Regions from separate parts of the Exiguobacterium sp. HSB13 genome, predicted to be linked through region 1. Evidence: riboswitches for the same ligand, from Rfam matches in the RefSeq annotation. Region 1 holds a riboswitch; each other region holds the start of a gene.
The links. A riboswitch is a leader RNA that binds a small molecule or an ion and turns the genes downstream of it on or off. The one in region 1 is predicted to bind S-adenosylmethionine.
Positions count from the first base shown of each region.

Region 2: another riboswitch for S-adenosylmethionine. It lies ahead of ACZGCQ_RS10455 (methionine ABC transporter ATP-binding protein); the one in region 1 lies ahead of ACZGCQ_RS13395 (2,3-diketo-5-methylthiopentyl-1-phosphate enolase).
Region 3: another riboswitch for S-adenosylmethionine. It lies ahead of metK (methionine adenosyltransferase); the one in region 1 lies ahead of ACZGCQ_RS13395 (2,3-diketo-5-methylthiopentyl-1-phosphate enolase).

Region 1 covers NZ_JBUZOM010000002.1:319,316-323,528, forward strand. The annotation lists gene ACZGCQ_RS13385 (methylthioribulose 1-phosphate dehydratase) at 1-326, opposite strand, end outside; gene ACZGCQ_RS13390 (2-hydroxy-3-keto-5-methylthiopentenyl-1-phosphate phosphatase) at 323-982, opposite strand; gene ACZGCQ_RS13395 (2,3-diketo-5-methylthiopentyl-1-phosphate enolase) at 979-2,169, opposite strand; SAM riboswitch class I at 2,240-2,342, opposite strand; SAM riboswitch class I at 2,548-2,651, shown strand; gene mtnK (S-methyl-5-thioribose kinase) at 2,731-3,897, shown strand; gene mtnA (S-methyl-5-thioribose-1-phosphate isomerase) at 3,894-4,213, shown strand, end outside.
Region 2 covers NZ_JBUZOM010000001.1:1,979,606-1,983,818, forward strand. The annotation lists gene ACZGCQ_RS10445 (glycoside hydrolase family 13 protein) at 1-343, opposite strand, end outside; gene ACZGCQ_RS10450 (aminotransferase class I/II-fold pyridoxal phosphate-dependent enzyme) at 492-1,679, shown strand; SAM riboswitch class I at 1,742-1,847, shown strand; gene ACZGCQ_RS10455 (methionine ABC transporter ATP-binding protein) at 1,933-2,946, shown strand; gene ACZGCQ_RS10460 (methionine ABC transporter permease) at 2,936-3,601, shown strand; gene ACZGCQ_RS10465 (MetQ/NlpA family ABC transporter substrate-binding protein) at 3,629-4,213, shown strand, end outside.
Region 3 covers NZ_JBUZOM010000001.1:1,714,112-1,718,324, reverse strand. The annotation lists gene pckA (phosphoenolpyruvate carboxykinase (ATP)) at 1-1,191, opposite strand, end outside; SAM riboswitch class I at 1,426-1,552, shown strand; gene metK (methionine adenosyltransferase) at 1,681-2,889, shown strand; gene ACZGCQ_RS09110 (GNAT family N-acetyltransferase) at 3,028-3,516, shown strand; gene ACZGCQ_RS09105 (alpha/beta hydrolase) at 3,595-4,213, shown strand, end outside.

The DNA of each region.
Region 1 (4,213 bases):
TAGAGTTCCGAAATCACATTGTTCGCAATCGTATGGACATGCAGGGAACAACCAGCGTCCGTTCGGTTGAACACCTCGACATGGAGCAATGTCTCAGCGGAAGGACGCCCGGATTGCTCACCGATTAATTGACCGGTCGCATCGACATGAACGAAGTCGTCAGGAGTCGTCTGCCGTTTATCTTTTCCGCTTGCCGTCACAAGGAATTCAACCGGAACACCGGACGTCCGAATGGCGAGATTGCCACTCGTACCAGGGAACCAATCGCGCGCCGCAAGCTCTTGTTTGATGGCGCGTAGCTCTTCATACCGTCGCATGAATGTCATGTTGTCACCTCCGCTCGTGTTAAATCATGAACGATATCGTGGAACGTCTCAAACGGTGTGTAGGCGATATCGTTCTCTTCACACAACGTGATCAGATAATCACGGGCATAGACACGATCCGCTTGTTTCGCAAGTTCGAAGTCCGTCACCGAGTCGCCGATGACGATGATAATGTCACCGTCTTTACGCAATGTCCGGGCAACGGATGTTTTACAACAGCCGCACCCGTTTGTGCAATGGGCATCGCAGGCGTTCGGCCAATCGATATGGACGAATGGACCACTGAAATCGGCGACGTTACAGTAAATCTGTTCATGTTCAAGGAATGGCGCTAAGATCGGTTCGACGAAGAAGTCCATCCCACCGCTGACGATCGAAAAATCGATGCCTTGACGACGACTGTACTGAAGCAATTCCGAAAATCCGTCGCGAATAACGGCGCGCTCCAACAAAAAGTCAAGATAGGCTGTTTTTCCGTCAGACGGCAGAAGTGCGAACATTTGCCCGACACCACTCTGAATCGATAGCGTCCGGTCGAGTACGCCGCGTTTCAACGGTTCGAAGTCACTCGCTGGCGCAAATGCCTGCATGAGTGCAATGATATTATCCTGCGTCGTCACCGTACCGTCGAAGTCACAAAGAATCCGTACGGTCATGACTTGATTCCCCAAGCGTCGAGGGCGATCCGTAATTCTTCATGACGCGATGCTGCCGTCGATAGGGACTCATTTGCGAGTGCCGCATCGAGTGCTTGACGGAAAGCGATGACGCCAGCCGCAGCACCTTGCGGATGACCATGTACTCCGCCGCCGGCGTTGATGACGGAATCGATACCGAAGTCCTGTACGAGTTGAGCGACGAGTCCGGGATGAATACCGGCTGAAGGAACCGGGAAGATCGATTTCGTCTGACCGAGACGGGTCGCTTCGACCGTGATGCCACGAGCGACATCCTTTGGCAAAGCGACATTGCCGTAAGGAGACGGGAATAGCGTCAAGTCTGCTCCAGCAGCACGTGGTAATGTGCCAAGTAAGACAGGAGCTGCGACTCCGTGATTCGGGCTAGCGATCAACGCACCGCTATATGCCGGATGATTGAAGATCGGAACGTTGATCTCCGGATCACGTGCCAGTTCACGTAAGACGTCGAGTCCGTAAGTGAAGGTATTCAACAAGAAAGCAGTCGCTCCAGCATCAATCAACCGTTTGGCCTGATCCTTGAGCGTAAAGACGGGACCACTAAGTGTGATCGCATACAACGCGCGTTTACCAGTCTGGTGGAAGTGAGCATCGATGACCTCTCGTCCGATCCGTGCCCGATCAATCGTCGGTGTCAACGGATTGTCGTATAGGATCTCATCATCTTTGACAAGATCGATCCCACCAGCGAGTTGTCCTTCAAGTTGATCACGAAGGAATGATAGATCGCGTCCGATGACCCCTTTGAAGATACTCATTAACAACGGTCGATCTTCGACACCGATTAAGGAACGGACCCCTTCGATACCGAACTTCGCACCTGGAAAATCTGGTGTGAACGTGTCCGGTAACAGAAGTTCCGTTAATTTGATTTCACCGTCGAGTGAAAGTTTCCCGAAGACGGTCGTCAGAATCGCAGAAAAGTCGCGCGACACGTTATGTTCCGGATAACGAATCGTGATATATCCTTTTCCATCGCGCTCTTCCGTATGTACGACCTCCCCTTTGAACGAGGCGAGTTGTTGTTGCTCGAGATGATTCAGTTCCGTCCAAGAACCGACCGTCAAACCAAGCGCGAGTTGTTCAGCGCGTTGCTCGAGTCGATTGCGGGCAGTCAATTGATAAGTAGCAGTGATATAACCCATGTCTTTCCTCCTTCAACAAAAAAATGGTCTCTCGTCAGCGACAAGAGACCATGAATGATTCGAACGTGGACTCTTATCTGTCAGCTTTAGTAGCTGCAAGAATTAGCACCGTGCCAAAAGGTCGGTTGCTGCGACATCGTAGGGCTTGTCCCTCCGTCTGCTCTTGATAAGAATTGGATGAAATTGTGAAATCTAATTGCAATTTTTACATGAGAATCGTCACTTGTCAAACTATTTTTAGAAAATTTATTTTTTTGAAAATACTCTTTCTATAGATGGCATGAAAACGATATCGATTTCTGCTTGATTTCGATTTGACAGCGAGGAAGTCGATTGCGTAAGATTCAAATCAATATCACACACGACAACTACATACGACTCTTATCGCGAGTTGGCAGAGGGAATTGGCCCGATGACGCCGCAGCAACCGACCACTAGGCACGGTGCTACATCCAACAGACGTTTCGTCTGAGAGATAAGAGGACGCAGTGACTTTCCTGCGCCTCTTTTCGATGACGAAAAGAGGCGCTTTTTCGTGTATTACATTAGGGGGAAACTGAGATGACATACAAAGCATTCACAGAACAGGACGCGATTGAACGGGTCCGCTCATTAGGACTGATCGGCGACGGAGCCGTCGAAGCAGAAGAGATTGGCGATGGGAACCTTAACCTCGTCTTCCGAATTCGAGAAGGTGAACATCGATTGATTCTAAAACAAGCACTCCCGTACGCAAAAGTCGTCGGTGAGAGCTGGCCGTTATCGCTTGAGCGGGCGTGGATTGAGCAATCCGCACTCCGTGAATTCGCCCGGCATGCCGTGCCGTTCGTACCACGTGTTTTTCATGCTAGTCACGAAGAGGCGTATACGGTCATGGAAGATCTTTCACATCTGACGATCGTTCGGACTGGACTGCTCGCGGGTGAACAGTATCCGTTGCTTGCGGAACATATCGGTTCTTATCTCGCTCGGACTTTATTCCATACATCGGACTTTGCGCTTGGTCCGGTTGAAAAGAAACGTGTTGCCCGAACGTACTACAATCCAGATTTGTGCGATATCACAGAAAAACTGATCTTCACAGATCCGTTTCATGACGCGGAGACGAACGAGATTGAAGCCGGACTGGAGGAAGAAGTGGCACGTCTTTGGGCAGACGATGAGTTAAAACGCGAAGTCGCAAAACTCGAAGCGCTCTTCATCACGAAAGGGGATGCGTTGCTACACGGCGATCTACATACAGGAAGCATCTTCGCTTCGGCGACGGAAACGAAAGTCATCGATCCAGAATTCGCCTTCTATGGTCCATTCGGATTCGATGTCGGGCAATTCATCGCCCATCTTTTCTTCGCGGCATATCCAGATTACCCTACACGACGTGACGCAAGAATCAAGGACATCGATACGTTCTGGCTGACGTTTGCTTCAACGTTCCGTGCCTTATGGGAACGGGAAGCCGTCGAACCATTCCAGGCATCGGGACTTGTTGATGATGTACTGAGTACGATCTTACAGGATGCCCTTGGATTCGCCGGTTGCGAATTGATTCGGCGGACGATCGGTCTCGCACCAGTCGCTGATTTAGAATCAATCGATTCAACGACGGAACGCTTAGAGCGAAAACGTCACGCCCTCCGTCTAGGAGCAGCGTTAATCAAACGTCGGACAGAATGCCGGACATTTGATGATTTACGAAACTTTGACGTAACGGAGGAGTTAAGCCGATGAGTGCATTTGTTCAAAGTATCCGTTACGAAGACCGTGTCTTGACGATTCTTGATCAGACACGTCTACCGCAGGAAGAACACTATGAAGTCATTACTGATCTTGCGCAAGCAGTTGAGGCAATCAAACAATTGCGTGTCCGGGGCGCACCTGCGATCAGCCTATTCGGTGGATTCGTACTCGTTCAGGAAGCGTACCGGTTTGAAGCAGAACTGTCGATCTATAAGCAAGCTTTGCTTGAGACATCAGCGACGTTACTCGCGACACGACCGACGGCCGTCAACTTACGAAATGTCCTCGATCAATTGAATCCAATCAT
Region 2 (4,213 bases), on a different contig from region 1:
GCGACTGACGGAACCAGTCATGCTGGTCACTTGTATGGTTCACGACTAAATCGAGAATGACCTTCAATCCACGGGCATGAGCGGTCGTGATCAACTCCTGTAGATCTCCCATCGTTCCGGCTTTTTCCATGATCCCGTAATAATCGGCAATATCATAACCGTTATCGACGTCCGGCGAACGATAACATGGATTCAACCAGACGACATCGACACCTAGTGAAGCGATGTAATCAAGCTTGTCGATGACACCTCGCAAATCACCAATCCCATCCCCGTTCGAATCTTTAAAGCTACGCCAGTAGACTTGATAGACGACTGCCTCTTTCCAGTTAGCTCGCTTCATCTCCTCACTCCTCTCCCTACTCTTTATTCCCGCTCCACTTATCTGTACCTGTTTATCCGACAATTTTTTTGAATTTCGAAAAAGTTCTTTTCTTTTGACTGAATATTCGTTATCCTTGACGACAATACCACGAAGGAGGCATTCATCCATGAAACATTTCGCTCCATCCATCGCCATTGATCGGCTTCCTGCTCCCGTTTTCGCTGAGCTCGCAAACCGAATCGGTGCTGTAAAAGCTGCCGGACACGATGTCATCACACTTGGTCAAGGAACACCCGATCAAACGACGCCCGTACATATTCTCGATGCGTTAAAACAAGCCATCGACGAGCCAACGAACCTTCAATATCCACCGTTTCGTGGCCATGATTTTCTAAAACAAGCCGTCGCCAGCTTTTATGCGACTGAATTCGGCGTCACGATCGATCCGGCAACGGAAGTCGCGATTCTCCTCGGTAGTAAAGCCGGAATCGTCGCCTTACCGCAGACGATCGTCAACCCTGGAGAAGGGGTCATCGTCCCCGATCCAGGATACCCGGATTACCTGTCTGGCGCCGCACTTGCTGGCGCATTCCCGATTACGCTTCCGTTGCTCGAGAAAAACGGTTTCTTACCCGATTACGACTTACTTGATACGACGGATGTCGAGCGTGCCCGGATGTTGTTCCTCAACTACCCGAGTAATCCGACAGGCGCTACGGCGACGGCAGAAGCCTTCGAACAGACCGTTGCTTTCGCTGATGCTCATGATATCTGTGTCGTCCATGACTTAGCATACGGTGGCATCAGTTTCGATGGTCCGACGCGAAGCTTCCTGCAAACGGAAGGTGCAAAAGACGTCGGGATCGAGCTATTCTCACTCTCAAAACGCTTCAACATGTCAGGCTTCCGGATTGCCTTCGCCATCGGAAATCCGTCCGTCATCTCAAGCATCGAGACGTATCAGGAACATCTTTACGTCAGTGCCTTCACACCGATTCAACACGCTGCGACCGTCGCTCTGACGAGTGACCAGACATGTGTCCGTGAGTTAAGTAGCTTGTATGAAACACGACGTGATGCATTGTTCGCAAAACTTGATGCGATCGGTTGGAGTGGACCACGTCCGGGCGGTTCCTTCTTCGTCTGGCTTCCTGTTCCTGAAGGTTACACGTCGCAAAGCTTCACCGATCACCTGCTTGACGAAGCACACGTCGCCGTGACCCCTGGATCATTCTTCGGCGAATACGGTGAAGGCTATGTCCGGATCAGCTTGATTGCTGACGTCGAACGATTGGAAGAAGCCGTCAATCGAATCGGAACGCTTAACCTGTTCCGGACACCTGTTGCGGAATAATTCTGAAAAAACATTTGACAGATGGGAATCATTTCCGTTAAAGTAAATCCCAACAGCATAACTACTTATCGAGAGCGACCGAGGGATTAGGCCCAACGACGTCCGGCAACCACCTATCAGGAACGGTGCCACATCCTACAGAATGATTTTCATTCTGAGAGATAAGTTACGAAATCTTACACTTTCGTCGCTTTTTTCTGGTTGCTCTGCTACTAGGAAAAAGCGACTTTTTTTTGTATGAGGAGATGAGCGGATGATTGAATTCAAACACATTACAAAACGGTTCGTTCGAGACCGGACCCCGATTTTTGCATTACGGGATGTCGATTTGACGATCCAAAAAGGAGAAATCTTCGGGATCATCGGTGAGTCCGGTGCCGGTAAAAGTACATTGCTTCGCCTGATCAACGGGCTCGAGCACCCGACACAAGGAACCGTCAAGGTCGACGGTGTCTCGCTCGGCGGGATGTCAAAAGCAGATTTGCGTCAACTTCGCTTACGGACAGGAATGATCTTTCAGCATTTCCAATTGATCCAGTCGCGCAATGTTGCGGATAACATCGCTTTTGCACTCAAGGCTGCTGGCGTCAAACGAGCAGATTTCCCGGAGCGCATTCGCGAACTCGTCTCGCTCGTCGGACTTGAAGGATTTGAGACGAACTTCCCGAGTCAATTAAGCGGTGGGCAGAAACAGCGCGTCGGGATTGCCCGGGCACTCGCAAACAATCCGACCGTCTTGTTATGTGATGAAGCGACATCAGCTCTTGACCCGGTCACGACGCTTCAGATTCTTGATTTGTTAAAAGATTTGAATGAACGACTCGGATTGACGATCGTCCTCATCACGCATGAGATTGATGTCGTCAAACAGATTTGTCATCGTGTCGCCGTCATGTCGCAAGGGGAAGTCGTCGAAGTCGCCTCTACCTATGACTTGTTCAGCCAAGCCAAACATCCGGTGACGCAACATTATGTCGACACGGCGTTACAAATCGAGCTACCGGAACGCATCTTACAAGCGACACCGGGAAAAATCATCCGCTTGCAGTTCACAGGCGAGAAGACCGGCGAGAGCACGTTATCAGAAGCAATCCGCCGTTACGATATCTCGGTCAGCATCTTGCACGGCAAGGTCGACTACATTCAAGACGTCGCCTTCGGTGTCCTGATTGTCAGCTTGACGGGATCCTCCGATCAAATCGCACCTGCCCTCGACTGGCTCGCGACGGAACTTCACGCACTCGAGGTGATTCAGGATGTGGCTTGATCGTATTCAAACGATGTTACCTGAGCTCTTGAAGGCACTCGGCGAGACAGCATGGATGGTCGGAATTTCACTCGCCTTCGCATTGGTCGTCGGGATTCCGCTCGGGATTCTCTTGTTCGTCACCGACCGCGGATTATTTTTTCAAAACCTTGCCGTCCGACGTGTTCTTGATTTCGTCGTCAACATCGTCCGGTCGCTACCGTTCATCATCTTGCTAGTTGCCCTCATTCCGTTAACGAAGTTCTTGCTCGACAATACGATTGGTCCGACGGCAGCATCCGTCAGCCTCAGTGTCGCAGCGATTCCGTTTCTCGCGCGACTCGTCGAAACATCACTACGTGAGATTCCGCCCGGTTTGATTGAAGCAGCGGAAGCGTGCGGGGCGAAACCATTACGAATCATCGTCAGCGTCCTTTTACCGGAAGCACTTCCCGGCATCATTCAAGGCATCACATTAACGACGATCAGTCTGATCGGCTTCTCGGCGATGGCTGGTATCGTCGGCGGCGGTGGTGTTGGTGACCTCGCGATCCGTTTCGGTTACTATCGCTACGATAATCTCATCATGATCGTGACGATCGTCGTGCTCATCGTTATCGTTCAAAGTATTCAAGCACTTGGCAATCAACTGGCGCGAAAAACAGATAAACGCTAATCATACATACAAAGGGAGAGTGGAATCATGAAAAAACGATATGCCTTTTTAGCAACAGCCTTACTCGGTGCAGGAGTCCTCGCGGGATGTGGAGACAGCAGTGCTGATGAAAAAGACAAGACGATCAAGATTGGTGCGACGAGTGGTCCGTATAGCGACATGGTCAAACAAGCGATCCAGCCACAACTCGAAAAGAAAGGCTATAAAGTCGAAATCGTCGAGTTCAGCGATTACATCCAACCGAACATCGCCCTCGGTAGCGGAAACATCGACGCCAACTTGTTCCAACACTCGATCTATCTCAAGACGTTTTCTAAAGAAAAGAACCTCGATTTAAAAGGACTCATCACGGTCCCGACAGCACCGATGGGACTATACAGCAAGACAGCGAAGACACTCGACGACGTCAAGACCGGTGCTGAAGTCGCGACGCCGAATGATCCGACGAACCAAGCACGAGCACTGAACCTCTTGGCAGAACAAGGCTGGATTGAACTTAAGCCGGATGTCGATCCACTGACCGTTTCCGAGAAAGATATCGTCAAGAATCCGAAGAAACTCGTCATCAAACCACTCGAAGCGGCTCAATTGCCACGTGCTGTCGAAAGTGTC
Region 3 (4,213 bases), on a different contig from region 1:
CATTAGTGGAAGGAACGGTGAACCAAAGCATGTCGAGAACGTTGCTTCCGGTTCCGTGACACCGCGTTCTGTTCCCGCGAGTTTTGATGTATATCCTGATAGGAAGTGATACATCGCTTGTTCTTTCGTCAATTTACTGATCGGAGGCAAAACACCGTACGCATCAGCCGTCAAGAAGACGATCGTCTTCGGATGACCAGCACGTGACGGAACAGCGATGTTATCAATCGCTGTGATCGGATAAGCAGCACGCGTATTTTCCGTCAATGATGTGTCATCGTAATCAGGATGACGGGCTTCGTCGAGCATGACGTTTTCAAGGACGGTTCCGAAACGGATCGCGTCAAAGATTTGCGGTTCTTTTTCACGCGATAAGTTAACGGTCTTTGCATAACATCCACCTTCGATGTTAAAGACACCGTCGTGCGACCAACCATGTTCGTCGTCACCAATCAATTGACGGCTATCGTCTGCTGATAGGGTGGTCTTACCAGTACCGGATAGACCGAAGAACAAGGCGACGTCGCCTTCGTGTCCGACGTTTGCCGAGCAGTGCATCGAAAGGACATTTTCTTGTGGCAAGAGATAGTTCATGACGGAAAAGATTGATTTTTTGATTTCTCCCGCGTATTCCGTTCCACCGATCAAGACGATCCGGTGTTCGAACGACATCGCGATGAACGTCTCGGAGTTCGTTCCGTCAACGGCAGGATCTGCTTTGAAATGCGGCGCATAGACGACCGTGAACGGTTCGAAGGCAGCCACTTCAGGATACTCGCGTAAAAAAAGTTGTTTGGCAAACAGGTTATGCCAAGCGTATTGTGTGAGCACACGGACCGGAAGGGTGAAGTGCGTATCTGCTCCAGCAGCAGCTTCTGTGTAGTAGAGCTGATCGGCTTCGTTCATGTAACGAAGAACCTTTTGCAACAATTGTTCAAATTTGTCTCCATCCATTGGTTGGTTAACGTGACCCCAATCAATGTGAGACTCGCAGGAAGAATCACGGACGATGAACTTATCTTTTGGTGAACGACCTGTAAATTTCCCCGTTTCTACAGATAATGCGCCGTTCTCAGCAAGGACACCTTCTTCGTTTCGAATCGCATGTTCGACAAGTTCAGCAACAGATAGTTGTTTGAACACATGCTCTTTCTTGAGTAGTTCTTCGATATTCAGGACCGTCATCGGCATCCTGACCCCACCTTTCCCCTACGTTGGTTTTGGCTCACTGTATTTAGTATGACACATTTATTATATATGACATACTAAAGAGAGAGCAATCATTTTCTGGTGCTGATTTCTATTTATCTGGAAACGCTTTCAGCATTAACAGTTTAACATCTCTTTCAAAAAGTTTCGACTAGAATTTGAAACCTTGCTTGACAGAGTAGGTACAACTTTATATCATGTAATTCGTAACGGATACTCTTATTCTGAGCAGGTGGAGGGAACAAGGCCCGAAGAAACCCGGCAACCGTCCTACATTAATTCACATATTAATGAGGGAAAAGGTGCTCTCCTGAAGCGAAGTAAACACTTCGAACGATAAGAGGGTAAAGGAAGAACGCACAACCTTTCCCTGACCATTTTTTGGACTTGGAAAGGTTTTTTTCATTTTACCGTCCCACTCAACTAGGGGAAATGAGTACACCGTCAAATTCTTTTTTGGGAGGGTCATACATGACAAACCTTAATCGCCGACTTTTCACGTCGGAGTCAGTCACTGAAGGTCATCCAGATAAAATCTGTGACCAAATTTCGGATTCAATTCTTGATGCAATCCTCGCAGCGGATCCAAACGCACGTGTTGCGGCAGAAACTTCTGTCACGACAGGTCTTGTTCTCGTTGCAGGTGAGATCACGACATCAACTTACGTCGACATTCCAAAAGTCGTTCGTGAGACAATTCGTGAAATTGGCTACACACGCGCGAAATACGGTTTCGACGCGGACACGTGTGCTGTATTGACATCAATCGATGAGCAATCAGCAGACATCGCTCTTGGTGTCGACCAAGCGCTTGAAGCACGTGAAGGTAGCATGTCTGATGCAGAAATCGATGCTATCGGTGCAGGAGACCAAGGTCTCATGTTCGGTTACGCAACGAAAGAAACACCAGAACTCATGCCACTTCCAATCTCGCTTTCACACCGTCTCGCACGCCGTTTGGCAGAAGTGCGTAAAAACGGTCAACTCGACTACCTTCGTCCGGACGGAAAAACACAAGTCACGGTCGAATACAACGAGAACAACGAGCCGGTTCGTGTCGATACAATCGTCATCTCGACACAACACGCAGAAGAAGTCACGCTTGAGCAAATCCAAGCTGACTTGAAAGAACACGTCATCACACCGGTCATCCCGGCTGAATACATCGACGCAGCAACGAAATTCTTCATCAACCCAACTGGTCGTTTCGTTATCGGCGGACCACAAGGAGATGCTGGATTGACTGGTCGTAAGATCATCGTTGATACGTATGGTGGATACGCACGCCACGGCGGTGGAGCATTCTCAGGTAAAGATCCAACGAAAGTCGACCGTTCAGCTGCATACGCAGCACGTTACGTCGCGAAGAACCTCGTTGCTGCAGGTCTTGCAGACAAAGCAGAAGTTCAACTTGCGTACGCAATCGGTGTCGCGCACCCAGTATCAATCGCGGTTGATACATTCGGTACAGGAAAACTTCCTGAAGCGCAACTCGTCGAATTGGTTGCTGAAAACTTCGATCTTCGTCCGGCTGGAATCATCAACATGCTTGATCTCCGTCGTCCGATCTATCGTCAAACAGCTGCATACGGTCACTTCGGTCGTACAGATGTTGAGCTTCCATGGGAGCAAACAGATAAAGCAGCAGTTCTTGAAGAACAAGCAAAACGTTTCGCATAATCAAAAAGTCCGAGAACCCTACGCGGGTTTTCGGACTTTTTTTGTTTACGGGGAACTTTGCAGGAAACGAATGTTTTTTCTAGAAGAGGGTAAAAGTACATGAGTCGATTCGTATGAATATAAAGGGGGGTTCCGATTATGGAAATACGCGAAGCTATTCCAGCTGATGCAGGACGTATTCATGACATTGCCGTCACATCTTGGTTGGATACGTATGCAGAAATCTATTCCGAACGTTCGAAAGCGCATTTCGTGCAGGAGGCGTATCCGCAAGAAGAAGTCGTTCGTGCGATCCGGACGGCGGAAGAAGCACGGGGAGAGTATTTTTATGTCGGAATCATCGACGAGGAGATCGTCGGTTTCATTCATGCTGTTGATGTTGAGGGAACGTGGGAGATCGTTCGTCTGTACGTCTTACCGAAATATCAGCAAAATGGTATCGGGCGACGTCTGATCCGTGAACTCGAACGACAAGGAGCCGTCCCACTCGAAGTCTACGTGGAAGCACGTAACTATAAAGCACGTCAGTTCTTGACCTCATTTGGTTTTGAAGAACTGAGTGAGATGACGGAAGAAGTCTTTGGGCAAGTAGAATCTGTCATTCGTCTTCGCCATGTCGCCTCGTGAAATCCGTCTTGGGACGGTTTCGATTGCGTTTGAAATAAGGTATCGTGAAAAGGAAGTATGAAGTGAAGAGGTGAGTTTGTGGTTGAACAACCAACAGGAATCATCGTATTAGTCTATCCGTTACAACTGCGTGCCCGTCCGAGTGAAGCTTTGATTCGGGTACTCGAACGAGAGTATGAAGTATTGCTCGTCGACGCACCACGTCGCATCTCGTTTGAAGAACATGGTCAACTGTTAAAAGAAGCATTACGTGAAGCCGGGAAACGCAAGCTACCGATTCATATCGTCGCCTGTAGCATGGGCGCACTCGTCGTCAATCGTCTGTTGCAAGAATATGAATTACCGGTCGCCAGTCTGTCGTTCATTTCACCGTTGTTTGATTGGCACCCTTCAAAACAACTCGGAGGCGTCAAACAAGTCTTTGCAAGTGCGTTCGATCGTTTCCGACCTGATGCGCCACTCGGTACGTTGCCGTTTGGTCAAAGTACGGAAGATACTGTTCGTATCGGTGAACTGACCTATGCACAGTACCGGGAAATCGAAGAAGAGATCGTCGTACATGACGAGGAACGAAAAAAACTGCCACGTGTGAACTTGGCTTGTTTTTATGCACCGGACGATCAATTCGCAGACGTCAAGTTGACGCTTGAAGTATGCCGGAAAATGGGTGGCGATCAGATTTACTTACAACGTCTAC